4 regions of the Citrobacter telavivensis genome follow, and region 2 is predicted to be linked to each of the others. Evidence: predicted binding sites of a transcription regulator. Region 2 holds the regulator's gene; each other region holds the start of a gene.

Region 1 (7,453 bases), on a different contig from region 2:
CCTATACCTTCACTAAAGATCAGATCGAAGAAGAGCTGCTGTTTATTCCAGAAGGCGGGATGCCGGATATGCAGGTATTAACCTGGGACGGTCAGCTGCTGGCGCTCGAACTGCCACAGACGGTTGATCTGGAAATCGTGGAAACCGCTCCTGGTATTAAAGGTGCTTCCGCCAGTGCGCGCAACAAGCCAGCGACGCTGAGTACCGGTCTGGTCATTCTGGTTCCTGAATACCTGAGTGCCGGTGAAAAAATCCGCATTCATATTGAAGAGCGCCGTTATATGGGTCGCGCGGATTAAGTTTTGCATGTACGTAAAAAAGGACAGCCTGAGCTGTCCTTTTTGTCATTTTCGCTCTTACAGCAGGTCGCGGAACTGGGTCATTTTCAGCGCCAGTTCAACACCGCGCACTTCCGCCAGCCCTTTCAGACGCCCAATCGCAGAGTAGCCCGGATTGGTTTTCTTATGCAGATCGTCCAGCATCTGATGACCGTGATCGGGACGCATCGGTATTGGACGTAAATCACCCGCCTTCTTACGGCGCTGCTCTTCGGTCAGAATCGCCGTTACCACCGCCACCATGTTCACATCCCCTTGCAGGTGCGCGCCTTCATGGAAGGTTTTCGGGTTCTCTTCGCGGCACGTCGAGCGCAAGTGGGTAAAGTGGATACGATCGCCAAAGGTTTCGATCATTTTCACCAGATCGTTATCCGCGCGAACACCGTATGACCCCGTGCACATGGTGAAGCCGTTGTAGATGCTGTCGACCGTCTCTTTCAGCCACTGCATATCTTCAATGGTAGAGACAATGCGCGGCAATCCGAGAATCGGCCGCGGCGGATCGTCAGGATGCACCGCCAGGCGTACGCCCACTTCTTCAGCCACCGGGACAATCGCGCGCAGGAACACTGCCATATTGTCACGCAGATCGTCTTTGCTGATGCCGTCATACTCGGCCAGACGCGCACGGAACCGATCGAGGGTATAACCCTCTTCCGCGCCGGGCAAACCGGCAATGATATTGCGGGTCAGTTTTTCGATATCCGCATCGCTCATGGCGGTGAAATACGCCTGAGCCTGACGCTGTTCTTCGTCGCTATAGTCCGCTTCAGCTCCCGCACGCTTGAGGATATGCAACTCAAAAGCAGCAAAGGCTATTTGATCGAAACGTAGTGCTTTCGAGCCGTCCGGCAATTCGTACTCAAGGTCGGTACGCGTCCAGTCCAGAATCGGCATGAAGTTGTAGCAGACGGTATCGATGCCGCAGGCCGCCAGATTGCGGATGCTCTGCTGATAATTCGCTATCCATGTCTGATACTGACCGGAGCGAGTCTTGATCTCTTCGTGAACCGGAATACTTTCGACAACCGACCAGGTTAACCCTTTTTCCGCCAGAATTGCCTGACGTTTTTTAATCTCTTCGACCGGCCACACGTCGCCGTTCGGAATGTGGTGCAATGCCGTCACAACGCCCGTTGCGCCAGCCTGACGCACATCATCAAGCGATACCGGATCGTTAGGCCCGTACCAACGCCAGGTTTGTTCCATTGCTTTACCTCACAAAGTTGTTATACCAAATTAACTTACCTGAATGACGACTACCATACAGGCTTCTGTGAGGTGATCAATAAAAGGGGCATGATTGATTGATCCAGCTCACATTACCCGGATAAATTCGGCTTACCAATTCAATTTGTTGTCATATAACTTTACACTGGCGTTGTTAATTTATGGTTAATCAGGTGTGTAATTCATGACTACAATTGCCTCAGCAATACTGCCGGATGGCGTACAAACGCCGCACTATGACCGCCAGCAGCTCAAAACGCGCATGGTGCATTTCGGCTTTGGCGCCTTTCATCGTGCGCACCAGGCATTACTGACCGACCGGGTGCTGAACGCCCAGGGCGGGGATTGGGGAATTTGTGAAATCAGCCTGTTCAGCGGCGACACGTTGATGAGCCAACTCCGCGCACAGGATAATCTCTATACCGTGCTGGAAAAAGGTGCGCACGGCAATCAGGCAATTATCGTCGGTGCCGTCAACGAATGTCTGAACGCAAAACTCGATTCGCTCGCCACTATTATTGAAAAATTCTGCGAGCCCCAGGTCGCGATTGTCTCACTGACCATCACCGAAAAAGGCTATTGCATCGATCCGGCTACCGGTACGCTGGACCTGACAAACCCGCGCATTATTCACGACCTGCAGGCGCCTGACGAACCCCATTCAGCGCCCGGCATTCTGGTGGAAGCGCTGTCACGTCGACAGGCGCGCGGGCTGGCGCCTTTTTCTGTGCTCTCCTGCGACAACATTCCTGATAACGGTCACGTAGTGAAGAATGCCGTACTGGGGATGGCGGAAAAACGCTCTCCCGCGCTGGCAAGCTGGATCCGTGAATACGTCAGTTTTCCCGCCACCATGGTCGACCGCATTGTTCCGGCCGCTACAGAGGAATCTCTGGCGGAAATCACCCGCGAACTGGGCGTTGCCGACCCCTGCGCCATCAGTTGTGAACCGTTCATTCAATGGGTGATTGAAGACAATTTTGTCGCTGGTCGTCCCGCATGGGAAGCCGCAGGCGTGCAGATGGTTAGCGATGTTCGCCCCTGGGAAGAGATGAAACTGCGAATGCTTAATGGCAGCCACTCGTTTCTCGCTTATCTCGGTTATCTTTCTGGATTTCAGCATATTAATGAGTGTATGCAGGACAGCGCGTTCCGCGAAGCCGCGTACCGACTGATGTTGAATGAACAGGCACCGACGCTCAGTATTACCGGCGTGGATTTAACCGGGTACGCACAAAGCCTGATTGAACGCTTTGCGAATCCAGCGCTGAAGCACAAGACCTGGCAAATCGCGATGGACGGCAGTCAGAAACTACCGCAGCGGATGCTGGCAGGTATTCGCCTCCATCTGGCGCGCGAAAGCGCATGGCCATTACTGGCACTGGGTGTGGCGGGATGGATGCGCTACGTCAGTGGCATCGATGATGCCGGCTCGACCATCGACGTTCGCGATCCGCTGAGCGATAAAATCCGCTCAATCGTCTCCGCCAGTCATGAGGACCAACGCGTCGCAGCACTGCTCTCTTTACAGGAAGTCTTTGGCAACGACCTCCCGCACAATCCTGCTTTTGTTCAGGTGATTGAAACGGCCTGGCAGCGTATCGCGCAACGCGGCGCGCATCAGGCGGTGATTGATACGTTAAAAAATTAACAATTTCTGCCATTAAGGCGAACGGAGCCTGTCTTCGTTCGTCCCGCCCTTCTCTTTTTCACTTTTTTTCGCCAGGATTAAAGCTAACCCGTTACGGCACATCATTCTGGAGCAGGCGTGACCAAAACTAACCTCATCACCGGTTTCCTCGGCAGCGGAAAAACCACTTCAATTCTTCATCTGTTAGCGCACAAAGATCCTGCCGAAAAATGGGCGGTACTGGTCAATGAGTTCGGCGAGGTCGGTATCGACGGCGCCCTGCTGGCAGATAGCGGCGCGTTGCTCAAAGAGATCCCCGGCGGCTGTATGTGCTGCGTGAACGGCCTGCCCATGCAGGTTGGCCTGAACACGCTGTTGCGTCAGGGAAAACCAGACCGTCTGCTGATCGAACCGACGGGACTGGGGCACCCGAAACAGATCCTCTCTCTCCTCACCGCGCCGGTGTATGAACCCTGGATAGACCTTCGCGCCACGCTGTGTATTCTTGACCCACGCGGGTTGCTGGATGAAAAAAGCGTTGCCAATGAGAACTTTCGTGACCAACTGGCTGCGGCAGATATCATCGTGGCGAATAAAACCGATCGCGCGACGGCGGAGAGTGAACGCGCTTTGCAGACCTGGTGGCAGCAGTTCGGCGGCAACCGTCAGTTAGTGCAAGCCGATCACGGTCAGATTGACGGACAGTTGCTGGACTTACCGCGTCTGAATCTGGCTGAATTACCCGCCAGCGCGGCGCATTCGCACAGCCAGCCTGTAACACGAGGACTCGCGGCGATGAGTCTGCCGGCACAACAGCGCTGGCGTCGTAGCCTGAACAGTGGCCAGGGGCATCAGGCCTGCGGCTGGATTTTCGATGCCGATACCGTCTTTGACACCATTGGGCTGCTGGAATGGGCGCGTCTGGCGCCAGTTGGTCGGGTGAAAGGGGTCATGCGTATTGCGGAAGGTCTCGTGCGCATTAACCGCCAGGATGAAGATCTGCACATTGAAACGCAGAACGTCGCGCCGCCGGACAGCCGTATTGAACTGATTTCCAGTACTGAGGCAGACTGGAATACGTTGCAGAGCGCATTGTTGAAGCTTCGTTTAGCTGAACACGCGTAAGGTTGCCTGCGATTTATTGAACAGTGAACTCTTTGAATATGAAAATCAGGTTACCACTGATACTTCTGCTGAATCTTGCCGGTCTGGCTTTATTCATGAGCTGGTATATGCCCGTGAATCATGGATTCTGGTTCCCGGTTGACGCCGGCATTTTTCACTTTTTCAACCAGAAACTGGTAGAGAGCCAGACCTTCCTGTGGCTGGTCGCCATCACCAACAATCGGGCGTTTGACGCCTGTTCCCTGTTGGCGATGGGCGGTCTGATGCTGAGTTTCTGGCTGAAGGAGACGCCTGCAGGCCGCCGTCGTATTGTCATCATCGGCCTGGTGATGTTGCTCACCGCCGTGGTTCTGAACCAGGCGGGTCAGGCGCTGCTGCCCGTAAAACGCGCAAGTCCCACGCTCAGTTTTGACAATATTTATCGCGTCAGTGAATTGCTGCATATTTCGACGAAGGATGCGTCCAGAGACAGTTTCCCTGGCGATCACGGAATGATGCTGCTTATTTTCGCCGCATTTATGCTGCGCTATTTCGGAAAAGCCGCAGGGATTATCGGCCTTATTATCGTTGTGGTTTTTGCTTTCCCGCGCGTCATGATCGGCGCCCACTGGTTCACTGATATCGCCGTAGGTTCATTAACCGTGGTCTTAATTGGCCTGCCCTGGTGTCTCCTGAGCCCGTTAAGCGATCGCCTTATCGCGCTTTTCGACAATTATCTCCCCGGCAAAAACAAACAAATCTTAAACAAATAACCCACAGTTATTAACATCATCAGGGTTTATTCTTAAGCCCTGATGATGCATTAAGATAAATTATTCATCTCACCGTCATTATTTAGTCATAACATTATCTTTGTGAATGAATGAGTTGCCTGTTTTTTCGCCATTCTGCACTTAAATTGACCAATCCCGTTTATTCACTTTCTGTATCACATTTTCTTATTAAAATTCAGATAAAATCACTCGCCAAGCCTGTAACGATCGGGTAACCTCGAACTCGTTTTGCCTCGCTGGGTTATTATTCTCTTCGCGAATAAATTTGTGCGTTCTGCCACAGTTTTGCGCTTAAAGAATTGTCTCATTGTGCGTAGGTAATTAGTCTCGTCACGTTTGGCATTTTTTATAACGATATTTATCGTTAAGGACTTCAAGGGAAAACAAACAAAATGGTCAAATCTCAACCGATCTTGAGATATATCTTGCGCGGGATCCCCGCGATAGCAGTCGCGGTACTGCTTTCTGCATGTAGCACTACCAGTAACACCGCAAAGAACACGCATTCTGAGACGCTTGGTGTGGGTCAAGAAGCTTCTTCACTGCAAGCTTCTCAGGATGAATTTGAGAGTATGGTGCGTAACCTCGATGTGAAGTCGCGGATTATGGATCAATATGCTGACTGGAAAGGCGTGCGCTATCGTCTCGGCGGCGACTCCAAAAAAGGTATTGATTGTTCCAGCTTTGTACAACGTACATTCCGTGAACAATTTGGTTTAGAACTCCCACGTTCCACCTACGAACAGCAGGAAACCGGTAAGTCCGTGTCACGCACGAATTTGCGTACTGGCGATCTGGTTCTGTTCCGCGCAGGTTCGACGGGCCGTCATGTTGGTATCTATATTGGCAACAACCAGTTTGTTCATGCCTCTACCAGCAGCGGTGTTATTATCTCCAGCATGAACGAGCCATACTGGAAAAAGCGCTACAACGAAGCGCGCCGGGTTCTGAGCCGCAGTTAATCGTTTGGTTGCTATCCCTTGGCGACCCTGACGAGACAAACGAAAAGCATCGCTTCGGCGGTGTTTTTTTTTGGTTCCCCTTTTCTCTCTGTGGAAAAGCATGACTCGCCGAATCAATCCAGGCTATAGTCTTGTTATTCCATCACATTTGTCATCATCGACAATCTCAGGGTACAACCAGGCATCATGTTCACACGCGCCTTAACGACTGGTCGAAAAATCGTGCTTACCTGCCTGATCACTGGGGTTGTCATTGCTATTGTTATCAGTAGCCTACAGTTCGTGATGGCGTGGCATAAGCGGGAAATCAAATACGACACGCTGGTTTCCGACATTCAACATTACCTGGTCAGCTATTTCGCCGATCTCAAAAATACCACCGATATCCTCCAGCCGTTGACCTTAAATACCTGCAAACAAGTCAGCGCGGATCTCACTTCTCGTGCCGCGTTTAGCCTGAACGTTCGCGCGTTTTTGCTGGTTAAGGATAAGAAAGCATTTTGCTCATCGGCAACCGGTGGAATGGATGCGCTGCTGACCGAACTGGTCCCCAGCCTCGATATTAGTAAAGATATCGACATGGCGATTATCCCGGGAACACCGATGATGCCCAATAAACCTGCGATGGTGATTTGGTATCGCAATCCCCTGCTGGTGAACAGCGGTGTTTTCACCTCCCTGAATATCAACCTTACGCCGTATCTGCTGTATACCGCCCGACAAGAAGACTTTGATGGGATCGCCATTATCGTTGGCAACACCGTGTTGTCGACCTTTTCGGACCATCTGCTCACTGTTAACGATCTCGACAGTTCACCGGAGCGCGAAGCAAAAATAAGCGGTGTTCCGGTGACGATCCGGCTGTACGCAACCAACTGGACCTGGCCCGACTTATGGTATGCCCTGCTTCTTGGCGGGATGGGGGGCATCATTGCTGGTTTACTTTGCTACTACATCATGTGCATTCGCTTGCGGCCCGGGAAAGAGATCCTCACAGGGATCAAACGCGATCAATTCTACGTGGTCTATCAACCCGTCGTGGATACGCAGTCGCTGAAGGTCACCGGGCTGGAGGTGTTGCTGCGCTGGAAACATCCAACAGCGGGAGAAATCCCGCCGGATGCGTTTATTCATTACGCCGAAGCCCAGCACATGATTGTGCCATTGACCCAGCATCTGTTTAAACTGCTGGCGCGAGATGCCCCTACATTGCAGAAAGTCCTTCCTGTTGGCGCAAAGTACGGTATCAATATTGCACCTGACCACCTGCACAGCAGCAGTTTTAAAGACGACGTTCGCCAGTTAGTCGCCGCAATGCCTCCCAACCACTTCCAGATTGTGCTGGAAATTACCGAACGCGACATGATCCAGCAACATGAAGCCTCACAGTTATTT
Region 2 (7,453 bases):
CGAGACGCTGGACAATCTGATCGAAAGCTTTGTGTTGCGCGAAGGCACCGATTATGGTGAACATGAACGTACCCTTGAGCAAAAAGTCGCCGACGTTAAACGCCAGTTGCAGTGTGGAGAAGCGATACTGGTGTGGTCCGAGTTGCACGAAACCGTCAACATCATGCCGCACAAACCATTTCGCGAATAACCTGCACGCTATCGGCCGACTATAATAAAAAATCAATTTATTGATGGAGTTAACATGTCTGCCAAACATCCGGTGATAGCGGTAACAGGATCCAGCGGCGCGGGGACCACCACCACCAGCCTCGCGTTTCGTAAAATTTTTGCGCAGCTCAACCTGCGCGCCGCCGAGGTGGAAGGCGACAGTTTTCATCGCTATACCCGCCCGGAAATGGATATGGCGATCCGCAAAGCGCGCGATGCCGGACGCCACATCAGCTATTTTGGCCCCGACGCCAATGACTTCGGTCTGCTGGAACAGACGTTTGTTGAGTACGGTCAGACGGGTAAAGGCCAGTCGCGCAAATATCTGCATACCTACGATGAAGCGGTCCCGTGGAACCAGGTACCAGGGACCTTCACCCCGTGGCAACCCCTGCCGGAACCTACAGACGTGCTGTTCTATGAAGGCCTGCACGGCGGTGTCGTCACACCGCAGCATGAGGTCGCAAGCCATGTTGACCTGCTGGTCGGCGTTGTCCCCATCGTTAACCTGGAGTGGATCCAGAAACTGATCCGTGATACCAGCGAGCGGGGCCATTCTCGTGAAGCGGTGATGGATTCCGTGGTGCGTTCTATGGACGACTACATCAACTACATTACGCCGCAGTTCTCCCGCACCCACATTAACTTTCAGCGCGTCCCCACCGTGGACACGTCAAACCCGTTTGCAGCCAAAGGTATTCCATCGCTGGATGAGAGCTTTGTGGTGATTCATTTCCGCAATCTGGAAGGGATCGATTTCCCCTGGCTGCTGGCAATGCTGCAAGGTTCATTCATTTCTCACATCAATACATTGGTAGTGCCTGGCGGCAAAATGGGGCTGGCCATGGAGCTGATTATGTTGCCGTTGGTACAGCGACTGATGGAAGGGAAAAAAATCGAGTAAGGTAAGATTTTGCCGGATGGCGGCGTTGCGTTATCCGGCCTACTCCTGTCGTAGGCCTGATAAGTGCAGTGCCATCAGGCAGCAATCACTTCATACGAATGGGTAATATTGACCGCTTTTTCCAGCATCAACGCCACGGAGCAATACTTCTCTGCCGACAGATCGACCGCACGCGAAACGGCGGCATCCTTCAGGTCGTGACCCGTGACAATAAAATGCAGATTGATGTGGGTGAACAGGCGGGGTGCCTCTTCGCGACGTTCTGACGTCAGTTTCACTTCGCAGTTCGTCACATCCTGACGACCTTTTTGCAGGATAGAAACCACGTCAATCGCGCTGCACCCCCCTGCCGCCATCAACACCATTTCCATCGGGCTCGGCGCTTTATCACCGGAGTTACCGTCCATCAAAATCTGGTGACCGGAAGCCGACTCACCCAGGAAGGTTAACCCTTCAACCCATTTAACACGCGCTTGCATATTTTTTAACTCCAGTGCGTCAATTTTCCTGACAGATTACGCGTACATAACAATTCTCGCAACGGAAGGCGACCTCCGTCATGCTGAAGCGAGACACCAGGAGACACACGGCTAAAGCTATGCTAAAACAGTCAGGATGCTACAGTAATACATTGATGTACTGCATGTATGCAGAGGACTTCACATTAAAGGCTGCAGTTCGTTTTTGACGGCCTCTTCCCAGGACGAGGGAAGCACATTTTTGCAACCCCAGAGACAGCGGATTTTTTTGGCTCTGGAGACAGCTTATAACAGAGGATAATCGCGCATGGTGCTTGGCAAACCGCAAACAGACCCGACACTTGAATGGTTCTTGTCTCATTGCCACATTCATAAGTACCCGTCCAAGAGCACGCTGATTCACCAGGGTGAAAAAGCAGAAACGTTGTACTACATCGTTAAAGGCTCAGTGGCAGTGTTGATTAAAGATGAGGAAGGGAAAGAAATGATCCTTTCTTATCTGAATCAGGGTGATTTCATTGGCGAACTGGGCCTGTTTGAAGAAGGCCAGGAACGTAGCGCATGGGTTCGAGCGAAAACAGCGTGTGAAGTGGCTGAAATTTCCTACAAGAAATTCCGCCAGTTGATCCAGGTGAACCCAGATATTCTGATGCGCCTGTCTTCCCAAATGGCTCGCCGCCTGCAAGTTACTTCGGAGAAAGTCGGTAACCTGGCCTTCCTCGATGTGACCGGTCGTATCGCCCAGACGCTGCTGAATCTGGCGAAACAGCCTGATGCGATGACTCACCCGGACGGTATGCAGATCAAAATCACTCGCCAGGAGATTGGCCAGATCGTTGGCTGCTCTCGCGAAACCGTTGGTCGTATTCTGAAGATGCTGGAAGATCAGAACCTGATCTCCGCTCACGGTAAAACGATCGTCGTTTACGGCACTCGTTAATCTCATCGAAAATGACGCGCTACCCGATAGCGCGTCATTTTTGTTTTGCCAATGTGGCGCAGACTGATTTATCACCCAGAAATCAACTATGCACTACGTCAAACACTGGTGCTCTGTTTGCCCGTGGCCGTCGGCCTGCTCATCGGGCAGTTACATCTTGGCCTGCTCTTCTCTCTCGTTCCCGCCTGCTGCAACATTGCCGGGCTTGATACTCCGCACAAACGCTTTTTCAAACGCCTGATTATCGGGGCGTCGCTGTTTGCCGGCTGTAGCCTGATCATGCAACTGCTGCTGGCGCAGGCGATACCGTTACCCCTGATCCTGACCGGACTAACGCTCACGCTCGGCGTCACTGCGGAATTGAGCTCCCTTCACGCCCGCCTGCTTCCAGCCTCGCTGATTGCAGCGATTTTCACACTGAGCCTCGCGGGGAACATGCCGGTCTGGGAGCCTCTGCTGATCTACGCATTGGGCACGCTATGGTACGGATTGTTTAACTGGTTCTGGTTTTGGCTCTGGCGCGAACAGCCGCTTCGCGAGTCGCTGAGCCTGTTATACCGTGAACTGGCGGATTACTGCGAAGCCAAATACAGTATGCTGACCCAGCATACTGATCCGGAAAAAGCCCTGCCGCCACTGCTGATGCGCCAGCAGAAAGCGGTCGACCTCATCACCCAGTGCTATCAGCAGATGCACATGCTGTCGGCGCACCGCAACAATGACTACAAGCGGATGCTGCGCGCCTTTCAGGAAGCGCTGGATCTGCAGGAGCATATCTCCGTCAGTCTGCATCAGCCGGAAGAAGTGCAAAAGCTGGTCGAACGCAGCCATGCGGAACAGGTGATTCGCTGGAATGCGCAAACGGTCGCCGCTCGCCTGCGCGTACTGGCGGATGACATTCTCTATCACCGACTGCCGACGCGGTTCACCATGCAAAAGCAGATTGGCGCGCTGGAAAAAATTGCTAATCAGCATCCGGATAACCCCGTAGGGCAGTTCTGTTACTGGCATTTCAGCCGTATCGCCCGCGTGCTTCGCACTCAGCGCCCACTCTACGCCCGCGATCTGATGGCCGACAAACAGCGTCGGTTACCGCTGCTGCCGGCGCTGAAAAACTACCTCTCGTTGAAATCTCCGGCGCTGCGTAACGCCGGGCGTATCAGCGTAATGCTCAGCATTGCCAGTCTGATGGGGTCCGCGTTACATCTGCCGAAACCTTACTGGATCCTAATGACCGTTCTGTTTGTGACGCAAAATGGTTACGGTGCCACCCGCGTGCGTATTCTGCACCGTTCGGCGGGAACGCTGGTGGGGCTGATTATCGCAGGCGTGACGCTGCACTTTCATATTCCTGAGGGGTATACGCTGGCGCTGATGCTGGCAATCACCCTGGTCAGCTATCTGACCATCCGGAAAAACTACGGTTGGGCGACGGTAGGATTTACCATCACCGCGGTGTATACCTTACAACTCCTGACGCTGGACGGCGAGCAGTTCATTATCCCGCGATTTGTCGATACGGTCATAGGCTGCCTGATTGCATTCGGGGGTACCGTCTGGCTGTGGCCGCAATGGCAGAGCGGTCTGTTGCGTAAAAACGCCCATGACGCGCTGGAGGCCGATCAGGAGGCCATTCGCCTGATTCTAAGCAACGATCCGCAACCGACGCCGCTCGCCTGGCAACGTATGCGGGTCAACCAGGCACACAACACGTTGTTCAACTCGCTCAATCAGGCGATGCAGGAACCCGGCTTCAACACCCATTATCTGGAAGATATGAAGCTGTGGGTGACGCACAGCCAGTTTATCGTCGAACACATCAATGCGATGACCACGCTGGCGCGCGAGCATACGATGCTCACGCCGGATCTGGCGCAACGATACCTGCAATCGTGTGAAATTGCGCTGCAACGCTGTCAGCAGCGACTGGAGTATGACGGGCCTGGCAGCTCAGGGGATGTGAATATTCTGGAAGCGCCAGAGATGCTTTCCCACGGACCGTTAAGCACCCTGGAACAGCATCTGCAGCGTGTTATCGGCCACCTGAACACTATGCATACCATCTCGTCAGTGGCATGGCGTCAGCGGCCGCACCACGGAATCTGGCTCAGCCGCCGCTTGCGGGATATGCGGGGTTAACACTGATTGCCGGATGGCGGCGTAACGCCTTATCCGGCCTACATGGAGCGTGTTATCGACACCAGGCCTGATAAGCGCAGCGCCATCAGGCAAACTGTTAACCGACAATTTTTGCGACAGCGTCGGCAAAACGCAGCATCCCTTCGTCGATATCCGCCTCTTCCACCACCAGCGATGGCGCAAAGCGCATCACGTCCGGCCCCGCATTCAACACCATTACGCCAGCATCCGCCGCCGCATAGAGGAAATCGCGCGCGCGTCCTTTGTACTGCGGTTGCAACTCGGCACCAATCAACAGGCCCATGCCGCGAATGTCGCTAAACACGTGGTACTGCTCATCAATCTGTTGCAGATGTTGAACAAATTTCTGCCGTTTCGCCACCACGCCGCCCAGCACATCCGGGGTGTTGATGATGTCGAACGCCGCCTCTGCTACCGCGCAGGCTAGCGGGTTGCCGCCGTAGGTTGATCCATGAGAGCCGACGTGAAACGCTGAGGCGATCTCCTGAGTCGTCAAGACCGCACTCACCGGGAAGCCGCCGCCCAGGGCTTTCGCACTGGTAAGAATATCCGGCGTCACGCCGTAGTGCATATAGGCAAAGAGGTCGCCGGTGCGCCCCATTCCGCATTGCACTTCATCAAACACCAGCAGCGCCTGATGCTGACTGCAGAGGTCACGCAGACCTTGCAGGAACGCCGGCGTTGCGGCCAGAACGCCGCCCTCACCCTGTACAGGTTCAACCACGACAGCGCAGGTATGGTCATCCATCACCGCTTTCACGGCGTGGAGATCGTTAAACGGAACGTGGACGATATCCGCCGGTTTTGGACCGAAGCCATCAGAATACTTCGGCTGTCCACCCACGGTAACGGTAAACAACGAGCGGCCGTGGAATGCATTATGAAAGGCAATGATTTTGGTTTTGAACGGGCTATGGCGCACACAGGCGTAATGACGCGCCAGCTTGAACGCCGTTTCGTTGGCTTCTGTCCCGGAGTTCATGAACAGCACGCGCTCGGCAAAGGTGGCGTCGATGATTTTTCGCCCCAGACGCAGTGCGGGTTCGTTGGTGAAAACGTTACTGGTATGCCAGAGCGTTTCGCCCTGGGTTTTCAGGGCCTCCACCAGCGCCGGATGGCAGTGCCCCAGCGCAGTCACCGCAATCCCGCCCGCGAAATCAACGTAGTCCTTGCCCTGCTGATCCCAGACCCGGCTGCCTTTCCCTTTTACCGGAATAAATTCCGCCGGTGCATAAATTGGCAGAATGACTTCATCAAAAGTTGCCCGGGTTACTGCCGTTTGTTCAGTTGCCATCTCATGACCATCCAGTTACGCAAAAATGAATGTGAAAATATAATCACAAAATATGCATAAAAAATCATCGGATAGCAACCACAAATCACCGACTGAGGAAATTGGCCAGCAGCTGATGACCCTGTTCGCTAAGAATACTTTCCGGATGAAACTGCACGCCCTCCAGATCCCACGTCGTATGGCGGATCCCCATAATCTCCTGCGTTTCGCTCCAGGCGGTCACCTCAAAGCAGTCGGGAAGCGTGGCGGGATCGATGAGAAGAGAATGGTAACGGGTGACGGTAAGGGGGTTAGCTAGCCCCTGAAACACGCCCTGTCCCGTATGGCGGATGGGTGACGTTTTTCCGTGCATCACTTTTGCGGCGCGCACGATTGTCGCGCCAAATGCCTGCGCCATCGCCTGATGCCCCAGACAAACACCCAGTATCGGCAAACGACCGGCATAGTGGCGAATCACGTCCAGCGAAATTCCGGCATCATCTGGAGTGCAGGGGCCGGGCGAAATGACGATTTTTTGCGGATTCAGCGCATCGATCTGCGACAGCGTCAACTCGTCATTACGCTTAACCCGCACGTCAGCGCCCAGCTCGCAAAAATACTGGTAGAGGTTCCAGGTGAAAGAATCGTAGTTATCGATAAGCAGGATCATGACGGCTCCAGTCCAGGAAAACCGCGCTATTCTACTCAGTTTCCTCGGCTTCGCTTACCCCTTTACGAAATATCGCCTGTAAAGCACTAAGGTCGCCCATCGCCCCTTCCTGATTCGCCCGATTCCACTCCGCCACCGAAACATCCCCCCAGTGAAGAAGATAACCGGCATGAATAGCCAGTTGTTCGAAGAAAATCCGCTGCGCCATGCCGCTGCCAAGACGAAATGGATGCAGCACATTGATCTCACAGTAATAATGCGCAAGACGATTGACGAATTTCTCTTCCGGCAGTCCTATCAGGTAGCCCTCTTCTTCCAGATCCTGCATCAAGGCATTGCCCTCTTTTTCGATGTAGGCGAAGTGGCAGAAACGGGTATCTCCCTGATAGATATCCACTTCACGCAGGTGGCCTGCCCAGTCGAAAACGTCCTGGTAAAGCTGACGATGAATCGCACACAGGTGAGGTAACCCGCGCTTCGCCGGTCCCAGTTCGATGGTCGCCGCACGTAGCGCGGTGAGTTCGTAAGCGGCCTGTTCCAGACGTTCGACCTGGTGGATCCCCAGACGGTTACGCATCACGTTCAGTCCGGGGTAGAGATACGGATCGCGGTCGTCGCCAATTTTAGCGCTCATAGTGCCTCCGGAGTTCTTCCAGACGCGTCAGCGCCTCTGCGGCGCTAAGCGTGATTAGCGGATGTTCGACGCCCTCAAAACGGCGACTGGCCTGAAAATTCACGTTTCGCTGCTGTTCCCAGAGCCGGGATTTTTGCCTGTCGGTGAGTTTTTTCACTTTACGCCTCCCTGATTGATCCGTGT
Region 3 (7,453 bases), on a different contig from region 2:
AATACGCTGGTGGTCAACACCGGCGATTTAGAAAACAGCGCCGAACGTTTCCAGGCCGATACGCTGGCGCGTTTCGAAAACCGTGGTGTGGATCCGATGCGTCCACTGCTACCGCCGGAATCGCTCTGGCTACGCGTCGATGAGCTCTTTTCTGAACTCAAACGCTGGCCGCGCGTACAGCTCAAAACCGATCACCTTCCCGCCAAAGCGGCAAATACCAACTTAGGCTTCAAGTCGCTGCCGGACCTGGCGGTTCAGGCGCAGCAAAAATCGCCGCTGGATGCCCTGCGCAAGTTCCTGGAGTCCTTCGACGGACCGGTGATTTTCTCGGTTGAGAGTGAAGGTCGTCGTGAGGCCCTTGGTGAACTGCTCGCCCGCATCAAAGTCGCGCCGAAGCGCATTATGCGTCTGGATGAAGCTGCGGATGTTGGACGCTACCTGATGATTGGTGCCGCCGAGCACGGGTTTATCGATACGACGCGCAATCTGGCATTAATCTGTGAAAGCGACCTGCTGGGCGAGCGCGTGGCGCGCCGTCGTCAGGATTCACGCCGCACGATTAACCCGGACACGCTGATTCGTAACCTGGCGGAGCTGCATCCGGGTCAGCCGGTGGTACACCTGGAGCACGGCGTCGGTCGCTATGCCGGGATGACCACGCTGGAAGCGGGCGGGATCAAAGGCGAGTACCTGATGCTCACCTACGCCAACGACGCCAAACTGTACGTCCCGGTCTCCTCTTTGCATCTGATCAGCCGTTACGCCGGTGGCGCTGAAGAGAATGCGCCGCTGCATAAACTCGGCGGCGATGCCTGGTCACGCGCCCGGCAGAAAGCGGCAGAGAAAGTGCGCGACGTGGCGGCCGAACTGCTGGATATCTACGCCCAGCGTGCGGCAAAAGAGGGATTCGCCTTCAAACACGATCGCGAACAGTACCAATTGTTCTGCGACAGCTTCCCGTTCGAAACCACCCCCGACCAGGCGCAGGCGATTAACGCCGTGCTCAGCGATATGTGTCAGCCGCTGGCGATGGACCGTCTGGTATGCGGCGACGTCGGATTTGGCAAAACCGAAGTGGCAATGCGCGCCGCATTCCTCGCGGTCGAAAACCACAAGCAGGTGGCGGTTCTGGTGCCGACAACCCTGCTTGCCCAGCAGCACTTTGATAACTTCCGCGACCGCTTTGCCAACTGGCCGGTGCGCATCGAAATGATCTCTCGCTTTCGCAGCGCCAAAGAACAGGCGCAGATCCTGGAACAGGTTGCCGAAGGGAAAATTGATATTCTGATCGGTACACACAAACTGCTGCAAAGCGATGTGAAGTTGAAAGATCTGGGACTGCTGATCGTCGATGAAGAGCACCGTTTCGGCGTGCGCCATAAAGAGCGCATTAAAGCGATGCGCGCCGATGTGGATATTCTGACGCTGACCGCCACGCCGATCCCGCGAACGCTGAATATGGCGATGAGCGGCATGCGCGATCTGTCGATTATCGCCACCCCCCCTGCGCGTCGTCTGGCGGTCAAAACCTTTGTTCGTGAATACGACAGCCTGGTGGTACGCGAGGCGATTCTGCGTGAAGTGCTGCGCGGCGGCCAGGTTTACTATCTCTACAACGATGTGGAAAACATCCAGAAAGCCGCCCAAAGGCTAGCGGAACTGGTACCGGAAGCGCGGATTGCCATCGGTCACGGGCAGATGCGCGAACGCGAACTGGAACGCGTGATGAACGATTTCCACCATCAGCGTTTTAACGTTCTGGTCTGTACCACTATTATCGAAACTGGTATTGATATCCCGACTGCCAACACGATTATCATCGAGCGAGCGGACCACTTCGGTCTGGCGCAGTTACATCAGTTGCGCGGTCGCGTAGGGCGTTCACACCATCAGGCGTATGCCTGGCTGCTGACGCCACACCCCAAGGCGATGACGACCGACGCGCAAAAACGTCTGGAAGCTATCGCCTCGCTGGAAGATCTGGGCGCGGGCTTTGCGCTGGCGACTCACGATCTGGAGATCCGCGGCGCGGGTGAACTGCTCGGGGAAGAACAGAGTGGTTCGATGGAGACCATCGGCTTCTCGCTGTACATGGAGCTGCTGGAAAACGCCGTCGATGCACTGAAGGCCGGACGCGAGCCATCGCTGGAAGATCTCACTAGCCAGCAAACGGAAGTCGAACTGCGTATGCCGTCGCTGCTGCCGGATGATTTCATCCCGGACGTGAACACCCGCCTGTCGTTCTATAAGCGTATCGCCAGCGCGAAAAGCGAGAATGAACTTGAAGAGCTCAAAGTGGAACTGATCGACCGCTTCGGTCTGCTGCCCGACCCGGCGCGTACTCTGCTGGATATCGCCCGGTTGCGTCAACAGGCGCAGAAGCTGGGCATTCGCAAGCTGGAAGGCAACGAGAAAGGCGGCACCATCGAATTTGCTGAGAAGAACCATGTCAATCCGAACTGGCTGATCGGACTGCTGCAAAAACAGCCGCAGCACTACCGTCTTGACGGACCGACCCGACTGAAGTTCATCCAGGATCTGACCGATCGGAAAACGCGGATGGAATGGGTGCGTCAGTTTATGCAGCAACTGGAAGAAAACGCCGTGGCATGATTGTGGTGTGCCGGATAGTGGCTTCGCCTTATCCGGCCTACAAATCGATGCCTGACCGTAGACCTGATAAGCGCAGCGCCATCAGGCAAGGGTCCACGATCTTTACAACTCTTTGCACTTCCCTTGCAATTCAAGACACACCGCCCCGCCATAATTATCATTGGACTGCTCTGGCATAATAACCCTTTGATTTGTGATGATAATGAACAATATGCGATTCTCCCGCTGGCTGGCTTTTTTTGCACTCGCCGCCAGCATTACGCTTGCGCTTCCCGCGCAGGCGAATACCTGGCCTCTTCCTCCACCGGGCAGCAAGCTGATCGGGGAAAATAAGTACCACGTTGTTGAAAATAACGGGGGTTCACTGGAAGCCATCGCGAAAAAATACAACGTCGGTTTTCTTGCCCTGTTGCAGGCGAATCCTGGCGTGGATCCCTACGTCCCCCGCCCGGGCAGCGTGTTGACCATTCCATTGCAGACGCTGCTGCCGGATGCGCCACGTGAAGGCATTGTCATCAACCTGGCTGAGCTGCGTCTCTACTACTACCCTCCAGGGAAAAATGCGGTCACGGTCTACCCTATCGGCATTGGCCAACTGGGCGGCGATACTCTGACCCCGACGATGGTCACGACGGTTTCCGACAAGCGCGCTAATCCAACCTGGACGCCGACGGCGAATATCCGTGCCCGTTATAAAGCGCAAGGGATCGACCTTCCTGCGGTGGTTCCTGCCGGACCGGATAACCCGATGGGACATCATGCCATTCGCTTAGCTGCTTACGGTGGTGTCTATCTGCTGCACGGCACCAACGCCGATTTCGGCATTGGCATGCGCGTCAGCTCAGGCTGTATCCGCCTGCGCGATGGCGATATCGAGACCCTGTTCAGACAGGTTACGCCAGGCACCAAAGTGAATATCATCAATACGCCTGTCAAAGCCTCGATTGAGCCGGATGGTACGCGTCTGGTCGAAGTCCACCAGCCGCTGTCGAAAAATATTGATGATGACCCGCAGGTTCTGCCTATTGTGCTGAACAGCACCTTGCAGGCGTTTAAAGATTCTGCGCAGACGGACGCGGCGGTGATGCAGCATGTGATGGATGTTCGCTCCGGGATGCCGGTCGATGTCAGACGCCATCGTGAGGTGGATCAGCAGTCGATGTAATAACCGTTCCGGACATGAAAAAGCCCCGCTGAATCTATTTTCAGCGGGGCTTTTTTTATGTCGCGTTATTTTGCAGTAGCAGGCATCAATGAGGGGGGATGCTTATTTATAAATTACCGCAGTACCGTGCAGGTTGTTCGGACCCGTCACAGAAGTAATGCGGAAAGATTTCGCACCCATCGCATCCGCTTTCTGCGCCAGTTCGTCCTGCAGCGAACTCAGGTTAGTCCCTGCGTTTGCAGAGATGGTGCCGACTTTTTGCTGACCAGCAGGTGTTGACTGCACTTCAACAGCCGCGACGCTTGCGAATGACAGAGAACTGAGAACAGCAGCAGCGATGAGAGTTTTTACGTTTTTCATAATTGTGACCTTTTGCAGATGATTGGGGCGTCGTAAGTATTTACTTAACGATCGATAGGTAAATAATAGATGTGATCCAGGTCACACGTCAACTCATTTTTTATAACGATCGTTATATAAAATGAAAAGCGCTTATCTTTCATGTAACTAGGCTAAAAATATTTTTCTCGCGAATGCGCTGGAGCCTGTGCGGGTTTATTTTTATAATAGGTGTTCACTAACTCCATTAAGGTACAACGGCACCATGACAACTGAATCGACAAGTTGCGTAAAAAAAAGCCGTGGCCGACCAAAAGTGTTCGACAGGGAAGCCGCGCTTGATAAGGCCATGACACTCTTCTGGCAGCACGGTTATGAGGCGACATCGCTTTCTGACCTTGTTGAAGCAACGGGCGCGAAGGCGCCAACGCTGTATGCGGAATTTACTAATAAAGAAGGACTGTTCCGCGCGGTGCTGGACAGATACATCGCTCGCTTCGCGGCAAAACACGAAGCGCAGTTGTTCTGCGAGGAAAAAAGCGTTGAGGCGGCGCTGGAGGATTACTTCACCGCAGTAGCAACCTGTTTCACCAGCAAGGACACCCCCGCAGGCTGCTTTATGATTAACACCTCCGCGACGCTTGCCGCGGCATCACGCGATATTGCGCATACGGTGAAATCGCGTCACGCCATGCAGGAGCAGACCCTGACGCAATTTCTGCGCCATAGGCAGGAACGCGGTGAAATTCCGGCACACAATAACGTACAAAATCTTGCCGAGTATCTGAGCTGCATTTTGCAGGGCATGTCCATCAGCGCCCGCGAAGGCGCCAGTTTCGAGAAACTGATGCAAATCACCCACACTACCCTGCGCCTGTGGCCTGAACTGCTTAAGGCCTGATCGTTTTTTCTGACCGGGAAACGGCGTTTCCCGGTTCTTCTTCGACGAAATCCCCACACAATAATTAATGTTATCATTTAGTTAGGTTCAACTTTTCACAAAAACCTATTGATAATAGAAATTATTATCAGCAATATTCGCATTTGATTTTACATCTGTTTCACAATGTAACAGCTGGCACCGACCGGCTAAAACACCATCACCTGCACAGATATTTTCAGAAAGGAATGCGAATGAATAAGCGTCTTTGGGTCCTCAACCCGATCCTGTTGGCTCTGACTCTGCCCGCTGCGGCGGCACAAACAGAAGAAGAAAACCTCATCGTCAGCGCCAACCGCAGCCAGAAAACCGTCACCGAAATGGCGCAGACCACCTGGGTGATTGAAGGCCAGGAAATTGAGCAACAGGTTCAGGGCGGAAAAGAGTTTAAAGACGTGCTGGCGCAACTGATCCCCGGCATTGACGTCAGCAGCCAGGGACGTACCAACTACGGTATGAACATGCGCGGTCGCGCGATTGTCGTGCTGATCGACGGCGTACGCCTGAACTCATCGCGTACTGACAGCCGCCAACTGGATGCAATTGACCCTTTTAACATCGCACACATAGAGGTCATTTCAGGCGCAACGTCGCTGTATGGTGGCGGCAGTACCGGCGGCTTAATTAACATCGTCACTAAAAAGGGCCAGGCGGAACGCCAGGTAGAGCTTGAACTGGGCGGTAAATCCGGCTTTAACAACAGTAACGATCGCGACGAGCGCGTTGCCGCAGCGGTCAGCGGCGGTACAGATCGCGCGTCTGGCCGACTGTCCGTGGCTTATCAGCGCTTTGGCGGTTGGTACGACGGCAATGGCGACGCCCTGATGCTCGACAACACGCAAACCGGTCTGCAACACTCCGATCGTCTGGATGTAATGGGAACCGGGACTCTCGACATCGATGACCATCGCCAGATACAGTTGGTCACCCAGTATTACAAGAGTCAGGGGGATGAGGATTACGGACTGTACCTGGGTGAAAATATGTCCGCCGTTACCGGCAGCGGCACCGCCAGCACCCGCAGCGGTCTCAGTTCTGACCGTATTCCAGGGACTGAGCGCCATCTGATCAGCCTGCAATACTCCGACGCGGACTTCTTCGGTCAGAATCTGGTCAGCCAGATCTATTACCGCGATGAGTCGCTGAAATTCTACCCTTTCCCGACGCTCAGCAAAGGTCAGGTGACCAGTTTCTCAGCCTCGCAGCAGGACACGGACCAGTACGGCGCCAAAATCACGCTCAACAGCCAGTTGATGGATAACTGGGAGCTGACGTGGGGCGTCGACGCGGACCATGAAACCTTCGACTCCAACCAGAAGTTCTTCGATCTGGGCTGGTCTGTGCCGTCAGGCGGAATGGACAACCGCACGGCTTATACGACAGGGCGCTACCCCGGCTACAGCATCACCAACTTCGCCCCGTTCCTGCAAAGCAGTTATGACATCAATGACATCTTCACCCTGAGCGGCGGTGTGCGCTATCAGTGGACGGAAAATCGGGTTGATGATTTTGTGGGCTATGCGCAGCAGCAGGGGATCGCCAATGGCTTAGCGAGCTCTGCCGATGTCATTCCTGGAGGTAAAACCGATTACGACAACTTCCTGTTCAACGCCGGACTGTTGGCGCATCTCACCGAGCGCCAGCAGGCGTGGTTTAACTTCTCCCAGGGCGTTGAGCTACCGGATCCCGGGAAATATTACGGCAACGGCACTTACCAGTTGGTGGGCGATCGTTACCAACTCCAGCGCAGCGTGAACGTGGCGGATTCGCGTCTGGAAGGCATCAAGGTCAATTCGTATGAGCTGGGCTGGCGCTATACCGGCGATAATCTGCGTACCCAACTGGCGGCGTACTATTCGACGTCCGATAAGTCGATTGTGATTAACCGTAGCGATATGACGATCCGCGTGGAACCTGACGATCGCCGGATTTACGGCGTAGAAGGCGCGGCGGAGTACTTCATCCCTGACAGCGACTGGAGTCTGGGGGCGAACTTTAACGTGCTGAAATCCGAAGTGAAACAGAACGGGAAATGGGAAAAATGGGATGTGATGCTGGCCTCACCGTCCAAAGCCACCGCCTGGGTCGGCTGGGCGCCAGAGCCGTGGTCGTTGCGGGTTCAGACCCAGCAATCGTTCGATCTCAGCGATGCCAGCGGCAACAAGCTGGACGGCTATAACACCGTGGACTTTATCGGCAGCTATCAGCTCCCGCTGGGTAAACTGACCTTCAGCATTGAAAACCTGCTGGATGAAGATTACACCACCTTGTGGGGTCAGCGCGCGCCATTGCTGTACAGCCCAACCTATGGCAGCCCGTCGCTGTACGAGTATAAGGGTCGGGGTCGTACCTTTGGTCTGAACTACGCCTTGACCTTCTGATAAAAAAAGCCCCTC
Region 4 (7,453 bases), on a different contig from region 2:
CTGCAATGCACACTTCCACGTTAAAACACGTGCTGGGCTTTAGTTTCGTCATCATTGTGCTACTGGCACTGCTGATCTGGGGAATTGGCGTCGAAACGCTCAAATCACGTCAGGTCGATTTGCTCTATCTCGGCCAACAGCACCTGATTTTAGTCCTTACCTCAATGTTCTTCGCCCTGCTGGTCGGTATTCCAAGCGGTATCCTGCTCAGCCGCCCCGCAGCAAAGGGGATTGCTGAATATGCCATGCAGATCTTCAACATTGGCAACACGCTACCTCCGCTGGCCGTTCTCGCGCTGGCGATGGTCATTATCGGCATTGGCGACCTGCCCGCTATTGTTGCGCTGTTTCTGGCGTCACTGTTGCCGATTGTGCGTAACACCTATGCCGGACTGATTTCTGTCCCACCGTCGCTGATTGAAGCGGCAAACGGCATCGGTATGACGAAATGGCAGCGGCTTCGTCAGGTGGAAATCCCCAACGCCTGGCCGGTGATGCTTTCCGGGATCCGCATTGCCACAGCGATTAACGTCGGGACCGCCCCGCTGGCGTTTCTGATTGGCGCCAGTAGCTACGGCGAGCTGATTTTCCCCGGCATCTATCTTAACGACTTCCCGACATTGATTTTGGGGGCGACCGCCACCGCACTTTTCGCCCTGATCCTCGACAGTCTGCTCGCCTGGCTTGGGCGCGCCCTGAGCCCGCACACGGCCTGATGACAATGATAAAAACAAGGAGCGCTAAATGAATCTCAAGAATACATGGCTGGGATGGCTCGCCGCCGCGCTGTTGATGAGCACGCAGGCCCAGGCCGCCCCCATTATCCTCGCCACCAAGAGCTTTACCGAACAGCACATTCTCTCGGCCATGACCGTTCAGTATCTGCAAAAAAAGGGATTTCAGGTTCAGCCGCAAACCAATATCGCCACGGTCATCTCACGGAATGCGATGATCAATAAACAGATTGATATGACATGGGAATACACCGGCACCTCGTTGATTATTTTCAACCATATCAATGAGCGCATGAGCCCGCAGGCGTCGTATGACACGGTGAAGCGCCTTGATGCCAGGCTGGGGCTGGTATGGCTGAAACCGGCAGATATGAACAACACCTACGCGTTCGCCATGCAGCGTAAGCGCGCCGAAGCGGAAAACATCAACACCATGTCGGAGATGGTGGCGAAAATTGAGCACATCCGCCAGACCGATCCCGACAACAACTGGTTGCTGGGGCTCGACCTGGAATTTGCCGGGCGCAGCGACGGAATGAAGCCGTTGCAGCAGGCTTATCAAATGGAGCTTGACCGACCGCAAATCCGCCAGATGGATCCCGGACTGGTCTACAACGCCGTGCGTGATGGCTTTGTTGACGCCGGCCTTATCTATACCACTGACGGTCGTGTGAAGGGTTTTGATCTCAAGGTGCTGGAAGATGATAAGGGCTTCTTCCCAAGTTACGCTGTCACGCCTGTGGTGCGTAAAGATACGCTGGAGGCCAACCCAGGGCTTGCCGAGGCGCTCAATACCCTCTCGGCGCAGTTAAATAATGACGTGATCAGTTCATTGAATGCGAAGGTTGATATCGATCACCAGTCACCTCAGCAGGTTGCTCGTGAATTCCTGCAACAAAAGAACCTGCTGTAAGGAGCGCATATGGATACGATTCACTACATGATCGATAACGCAGGTTATCTGGCGACGCTCACTTTTCAGCATCTGTGGCTGGTGGCGCTGGCGGTTGGCCTGGCGATTGTGACTGGCGTACCGCTCGGGATCCTGATTGTCCGCCACAAATGGCTGGCAACGCCCGTACTGAGCGCCGCCACACTGCTATTGACGATTCCATCTATTGCCCTCTTCGGGCTGATGATCCCTCTGTTTTCGCTGATCGGTCACGGAATTGGCGCACTGCCCGCCATTACCGCCGTGTTCCTCTACTCGCTGCTGCCTATCGTGCGTAACACCCATACCGCGCTGGACAGCATCCCACCGGGCTTACGCGAAGCGGGTCGCGGGATAGGCATGACGTTCTGGCAGCGTTTGCGCTGGGTTGAGATCCCAATGGCTTTACCGGTGATTTTCGGCGGGATCCGCACCGCCGTGGTCATGAACATCGGCGTGATGGCGATTGCCGCAGTGATTGGCGCAGGCGGCCTGGGATTACTATTACTGAATGGTATCGGCGGCAGCGACATTCGCATGCTGATTGCCGGCGCATTGATGATTTGTCTTTTAGCGATTGTACTTGACTGGCTGTTACACCGCCTGCAAGTCGTCCTGACACCGAAGGGGATACGATAATGATAAAACTGGAAAACCTCACCAAACAATTTTCGCAGAAAAACGGTCAGCCGCTTAAGGCCGTCGATAACGTCAATCTGAACGTGCCAGAGGGAGAAATGTGCGTTCTGCTGGGGCCGTCGGGCTGCGGCAAGACCACTACCCTGAAGATGATTAACCGCCTGATTACCCCGAGCAGCGGCAACATCCTGATTAACGGTGAAAATACGGGCGAGATGGATACCGTCACCCTACGCCGCAACATTGGCTATGTGATCCAGCAGATTGGTCTGTTCCCTAACATGACGATTGAAGAAAATATTACGGTCGTCCCCCGCATGCTGGGCTGGGATAAAGCCCGCTGTAAAAGCCGTGCCGAAGAGTTGATGGAGATGGTAGCAATGGATGCGAAGAAGTTTCTGCATCGCTATCCAAAAGAGATGTCCGGCGGCCAGCAACAGCGTATTGGCGTCATTCGCGCCCTGGCGGCGGATCCGCCGGTTCTGCTGATGGATGAACCGTTTGGTGCCGTCGACCCAATCAACCGCGAAGTGATCCAGAACCAGTTCCTCGACATGCAGCGCGCGTTGAAGAAAACGGTGATGTTGGTAAGTCATGATATTGATGAAGCGTTGAAACTCGGCGATCGTATTGCCGTATTCCGCCAGGGACGCATTGTCCAGTGCGCCAGCCCGGATGAGTTGTTGGCAAAACCGGCCAACGACTTTGTCGGTTCATTCGTCGGTCAGGACCGTACGCTCAAGCGCCTGCTGCTGGTCTCGGCGGGCGACGTGACCGACCAGCAGCCAACGCTGACCGCGCAACCGTCTACGTCGCTGAATGAAGCCTTTGGCATTATGGATGACAACGACATTCGGGCGATTACGGTGGTGGATGGCGAAGGTAAACCGCTGGGCTTTGTGAAACGTCGCGAGGCGCGTCAGGCCACCGGCACCTGCGCAGACATCATTCATCCCTTCCGTATTACCGGCAAGGCCGAAGACAACCTGCGTATTGTGCTGTCCAAGCTGTATGAAAGTAATACCAGTTGGATGCCGATTGTTGACGAGGACGGTCGCTACAACGGCGAGATCTCACAGGATTACATCGCCGATTATCTCAGTTCTGGACGTACCCGCCGGGCGCTGAACATTCACGAAAGCAGCTAAGACCGGTTTTGACGGTATAAAAAAACCGGGGAGCGCGTTGGCTCCCCGGTTTCATCATTATGATGTGTAAGGTCGTGAATCAGGCCATGATTCTATCGACTGACAGCACGCTACCCAGCATTGACAGGCGAATGTACTGTCCAAGATCGCGCTGCTCGGCGCGCGGTAAATAAGGCAGTTCGCCGATCAACGGCGCAGGCAATTTTTTGCTCAGGACATCGATAATTTCCGCATAGTGTGCCAGACCCGGATTGATACGGTTGGCGACCCAACCGATCAGCGGTAAGCCGTCGTTGGCGATCGCCTGAGCAGTCAGCAGCGCATGGTTAATACAGCCTTCCTGAATGCCTACCACCATCAGTACCGGTAACTGCTCCTGCACCACCCATTCAGACAACGGACGCAGATCGTTCATCAGACTGCGCCAGCCGCCGGTGCCTTCAACCACCACGTGATCGACTTTCTCTGACAGGCTCGCCAGACCGTTAGAAAGTAAGGTGTAATTGATCGGGCAACTGTGGGCCACACTACTTTCATCTTCGCTCAGGGCGATGGGGTTAACGGCCTCATAGGGCAATTCCAGCGTCGATACGCTTTGCAGCACCAGTGCATCCCGGTTGCGCAACCCTTCAGGGGTCTCTTTGCTGCTCTTCGCGACCGGTTTATATCCCGCAACGCTTTTACCCCCCGACGCTAACGCTTGTAGCAATGCGCGGGAAACAACCGTCTTCCCAACAGAAGTGTCTGTACCTGTAATAAAGAAACGCTTCAGCATCACCAACTCCACCGTTATGCTTCGAAAATATAAGCCAGGAAAATAATACAGTAGAGAAAGTCTAAGGTATGCCAGGTAGAATCAGCTTGAGTTAGCGCAATTTTTGGTAGAACAGTTAAAAAATGTTAACCCTGTAATAGACGAATCAACAAAGAACCATTATACATCGCGTCTTTTACCAGCGCGGCCCCCGCCATCGTCCCCTGATTAGAAAACTGCGTGCTCTCAACGACCATATTTTTGCTGTAGGCCGGTAGCGCCTGCTGGCGAATGCTGTCCGCAATCGCCGGGAACAACACGTCCGCCGCTTTACTGAGCGGCGATCCGATCAGTATTTTTTGCGGGTTAAACAGATTGACCATAATGGCGAGGATACGTCCAACGTGAGTTCCCACGCCGCTGATAATGTCTTTAGCCAGCAGATCGCCCTGCATCGCCGCCTGACACAACGAATCAACCGTCAGCGGCTGGCCATGGAGCGACGAGCTCATGGATTGTGCCAGCCGCAATTGCGCCAGTTCCAGCACGCTTTCGACGCTGGCAATGGTTTCCAGACAGCCGTGGTTGCCGCAGTAACAGCGTTTACCGTAAGGATCAACCTGGGTGTGGCCAATCTCCACCAGGCTGCTGCTGCCCGCATGCAGTAAGTGACCGTCGGTAATCACCCCGGCCCCAACGTTATGATCGATAACCACCTGAATCACATCACGCGCCCCACGGGACGCGCCAAACAGCGCCTCTGCCATTGTCCAGGCGCTGATATCATGCTGAATGTAGACCGGTACACCGGTGTGCTGCGACAGCGTATCGCCGAGCGGCATCTCTTTCACATCGGCATAAAACGGCATGCGATGCACGATCCCATTCTCTGTATCAATAATGCCGGGTAAGGTAATGGCGATGGAGGTCAGACGTTCGAGCTTCTGCTGATGGCGAATAAAGAACTGATCGACCAGCGTGACAATCCGCGCCAGCAGCGGCGTTTCATCGTTCAGCGGCAGCTCAAGACACTCTTCCACCACCAGTTTGCTGCTGAGATCGCGCAGGGCGAGAAATATTTCCCCACGACTGATACGAAGAGACAAATAGTGCCAGGCTTCTGTTTCCACCACCAGTCCCACCGCAGGCCGTCCGCGACTACCGGCTTCTTTAATTTCCAGTTCCTGGACCAGGTGCGCTTCAAGCATTTCGCGCACTATCTTCGTGATACTGGCAGGCGCCAGCTGCGCAAGACGCGAAAGATCAATACGCGATACCGGCCCCAACTGATCAATCAGGCGATAAACTGCACCCGCATTGGTCTGCTTTATTTGATCGATGTGCCCAGGCTGACTATCAGCAACCACCTCTGACTCCCTTTATTTTCGCGCTCCGAAATAATCTGCGGGCTATGGTGAAGTACTTCAATACACGACGTCAACTTTTTACTTAGCCGTGTGATTAACTGCACATTTTCAGCCGTTATTAAATTAATTTAAGCGCTCCTGACGGCCTGAATTAACTGCTGACGAAAGCGTAGCGCCGCCTGGCTCTGTTCATGATGTGCCGACCAGACCAGCCACATTTCCGAGACCGCATCCTCTTCCGCAATCGGCACCCAACACATCTCATTGAGCTGCACTTTTTTAAACGACGCCGGAAGTATCGACACGCCTAAGCCGGCAGCGACCAGCCCAATGATCGTCATTGCCTCGCCGACCTCCTGGGTAATCACAGGCGACAACTGGTAGCGACGCATCATGCCGAGGATATCGTCGTAAAGACCGGTTCCGACGTGAGGGTCAAAGAAAACAAACGGTTCTTTCGCCAGTTCAGCCAGCGTCACTACCGGCTTTTGCGCCAGCGGGTACACCCGGGGGATCATCGCCATCAGCGGTTCATGCAAGATAACCGCATGATGTAAGCTCTCCGGCAACAGGGTATTGCGCATCAGGCCCAGATCCAGCGCCCCTTCACTCAGCGGTGCCAGTTGTTCGCGGGTATTCATCTCGCGGGTCTGCAAATGCATATCCGGGTAATTCTGCCGGAACAACGACAGCGTATCGGAGACCGCGCGTATAAACGGCGCCGACGAGGTAAAGCCGATGCGCAGTTCCCCGGCCTCCCCCAGGTGCAGACGCTCCGCGCGGGCGGCGGCATCATTAACCAGCCCGAGGATCTGCCGACTGTCGGCGAGAAATTGCTTGCCTGCGGCGGTCAGCGCGACGCTACGGTTCGTTCGCGCGAGCAGGCGCGCGCCGACCTGTTGCTCAAGCATCTGAATTTGCTGGCTCAGCGGCGGCTGCGAAATGTTCAATCGGGCCGCAGCACGCCCAAAATGCAGTTCTTCCGCTACGGCAACAAAGTAGCGAAGGTGACGAAGTTCAATATTCATATTTTGAAAGTATTATTTGAGACTATTAATATATTAGACAGAATAATGAGTTTTTCCTACTCTACTCAACAAGGTTATGCCCGTCCCCTCAAAACACGGGTTTGTTGCGCAAGGATTTCCAGTGAGTCGTACTACTACAGTCAATGACGCGACGGCGAGCGATATTGACGACCAACGCATTTCTCAGCCGGTTCAGTTTATTCAACGCGGTACCTCTGCCTTCATGCGCGTCACGCTGGCACTCTTTTCTGCCGGACTGGCGACCTTCGCCCTGCTGTACTGCGTCCAGCCTATTCTGCCAGTGCTGTCCCATGAGTTTGGCGTATCGCCTGCCAGTAGCAGTATTTCATTGTCGATTTCCACAGGAATGTTAGCCGTTGGCCTGCTGTTTACCGGCCCGCTGTCGGATGCCATCGGCCGCAAGCCGGTGATGGTGACCGCGCTGCTGCTCGCCTCCTGCTGTACGTTGCTTTCGACGATGATGACCAGTTGGCACGGTATACTGGTGATGCGCGCGCTGATTGGCCTTTCGCTCAGCGGCGTAGCGGCCGTCGGAATGACCTATCTGAGCGAGGAAATCCACCCCAGCTTTGTCGCGTTCTCAATGGGGCTGTATATCAGCGGCAACTCGATTGGCGGAATGAGCGGACGTCTGATTAGCGGCGTGTTTACTGATTTCTTTAGCTGGCGCATTGCGCTGGCGGCCATTGGCTGCTTCGCACTGGCGTCGGCCCTGATGTTCTGGAAAATTCTGCCGGAATCACGCCACTTCCGTCCCACGTCGCTGCGCCCCAAAACGTTGTTCATTAACTTTCGACTCCACTGGCGCGACCAGGGGCTGCCGCTGTTGTT

The links. Region 2 encodes CRP, which controls carbon source genes, mostly activating them, when cyclic AMP is high. Its sites were predicted from a motif close to ATGTGANNNNNNTCACAT; they were not measured.
Positions count from the first base shown of each region.
Region 1: uxuA (mannonate dehydratase) is a predicted target of CRP. The motif match lies at 1,644-1,661, and genes of this name have one in related genera.
Region 3: bhsA (multiple stress resistance protein BhsA) is a predicted target of CRP. The motif match lies at 4,208-4,225, and genes of this name have one in related genera.
Region 4: mlc (sugar metabolism global transcriptional regulator Mlc) is a predicted target of CRP. The motif match lies at 5,662-5,679, and genes of this name have one in related genera.

Region 1 covers NZ_JBGUBF010000001.1:2,164,725-2,172,177, forward strand. The annotation lists gene yeiP (elongation factor P-like protein YeiP) at 1-299, shown strand, start outside; gene uxuA (mannonate dehydratase) at 357-1,547, opposite strand; gene ACERJC_RS10355 (mannitol dehydrogenase family protein) at 1,753-3,219, shown strand; gene ACERJC_RS10360 (CobW family GTP-binding protein) at 3,337-4,323, shown strand; gene ACERJC_RS10365 (phosphatase PAP2 family protein) at 4,356-5,075, shown strand; gene mepS (bifunctional murein DD-endopeptidase/murein LD-carboxypeptidase) at 5,489-6,058, shown strand; gene ACERJC_RS10375 (cyclic di-GMP phosphodiesterase) at 6,245-7,453, shown strand, end outside.
Region 2 covers NZ_JBGUBF010000003.1:460,749-468,201, reverse strand. The annotation lists gene ACERJC_RS16855 (YheU family protein) at 1-190, shown strand, start outside; gene ACERJC_RS16850 (phosphoribulokinase) at 245-1,114, shown strand; gene ACERJC_RS16845 (OsmC family protein) at 1,189-1,593, opposite strand; gene crp (cAMP-activated global transcriptional regulator CRP) at 1,901-2,533, shown strand; gene ACERJC_RS16835 (YccS/YhfK family putative transporter) at 2,585-4,672, shown strand; gene argD (bifunctional acetylornithine/succinyldiaminopimelate transaminase) at 4,770-5,987, opposite strand; gene pabA (aminodeoxychorismate synthase component 2) at 6,073-6,636, opposite strand; gene ACERJC_RS16820 (putative adenosine monophosphate-protein transferase Fic) at 6,668-7,270, opposite strand; gene ficA (FicA/YhfG family antitoxin) at 7,260-7,427, opposite strand.
Region 3 covers NZ_JBGUBF010000001.1:1,054,734-1,062,186, reverse strand. The annotation lists gene mfd (transcription-repair coupling factor) at 1-2,613, shown strand, start outside; gene ldtC (L,D-transpeptidase LdtC) at 2,813-3,778, shown strand; gene bhsA (multiple stress resistance protein BhsA) at 3,881-4,138, opposite strand; gene comR (TetR family copper-responsive transcriptional repressor ComR) at 4,383-5,018, shown strand; gene ACERJC_RS05035 (TonB-dependent siderophore receptor) at 5,252-7,438, shown strand.
Region 4 covers NZ_JBGUBF010000001.1:1,309,244-1,316,696, reverse strand. The annotation lists gene osmY (osmoprotectant ABC transporter permease OsmY) at 6-716, shown strand; gene osmX (osmoprotectant ABC transporter substrate-binding protein OsmX) at 745-1,647, shown strand; gene osmW (osmoprotectant ABC transporter permease OsmW) at 1,657-2,304, shown strand; gene osmV (osmoprotectant ABC transporter ATP-binding protein OsmV) at 2,304-3,452, shown strand; gene bioD (dethiobiotin synthase) at 3,532-4,227, opposite strand; gene mlc (sugar metabolism global transcriptional regulator Mlc) at 4,353-5,573, opposite strand; gene ynfL (multidrug efflux transcriptional activator YnfL/SxtR(Kp)) at 5,702-6,601, opposite strand; gene ynfM (multidrug efflux MFS transporter YnfM/SxtP(Kp)) at 6,723-7,453, shown strand, end outside.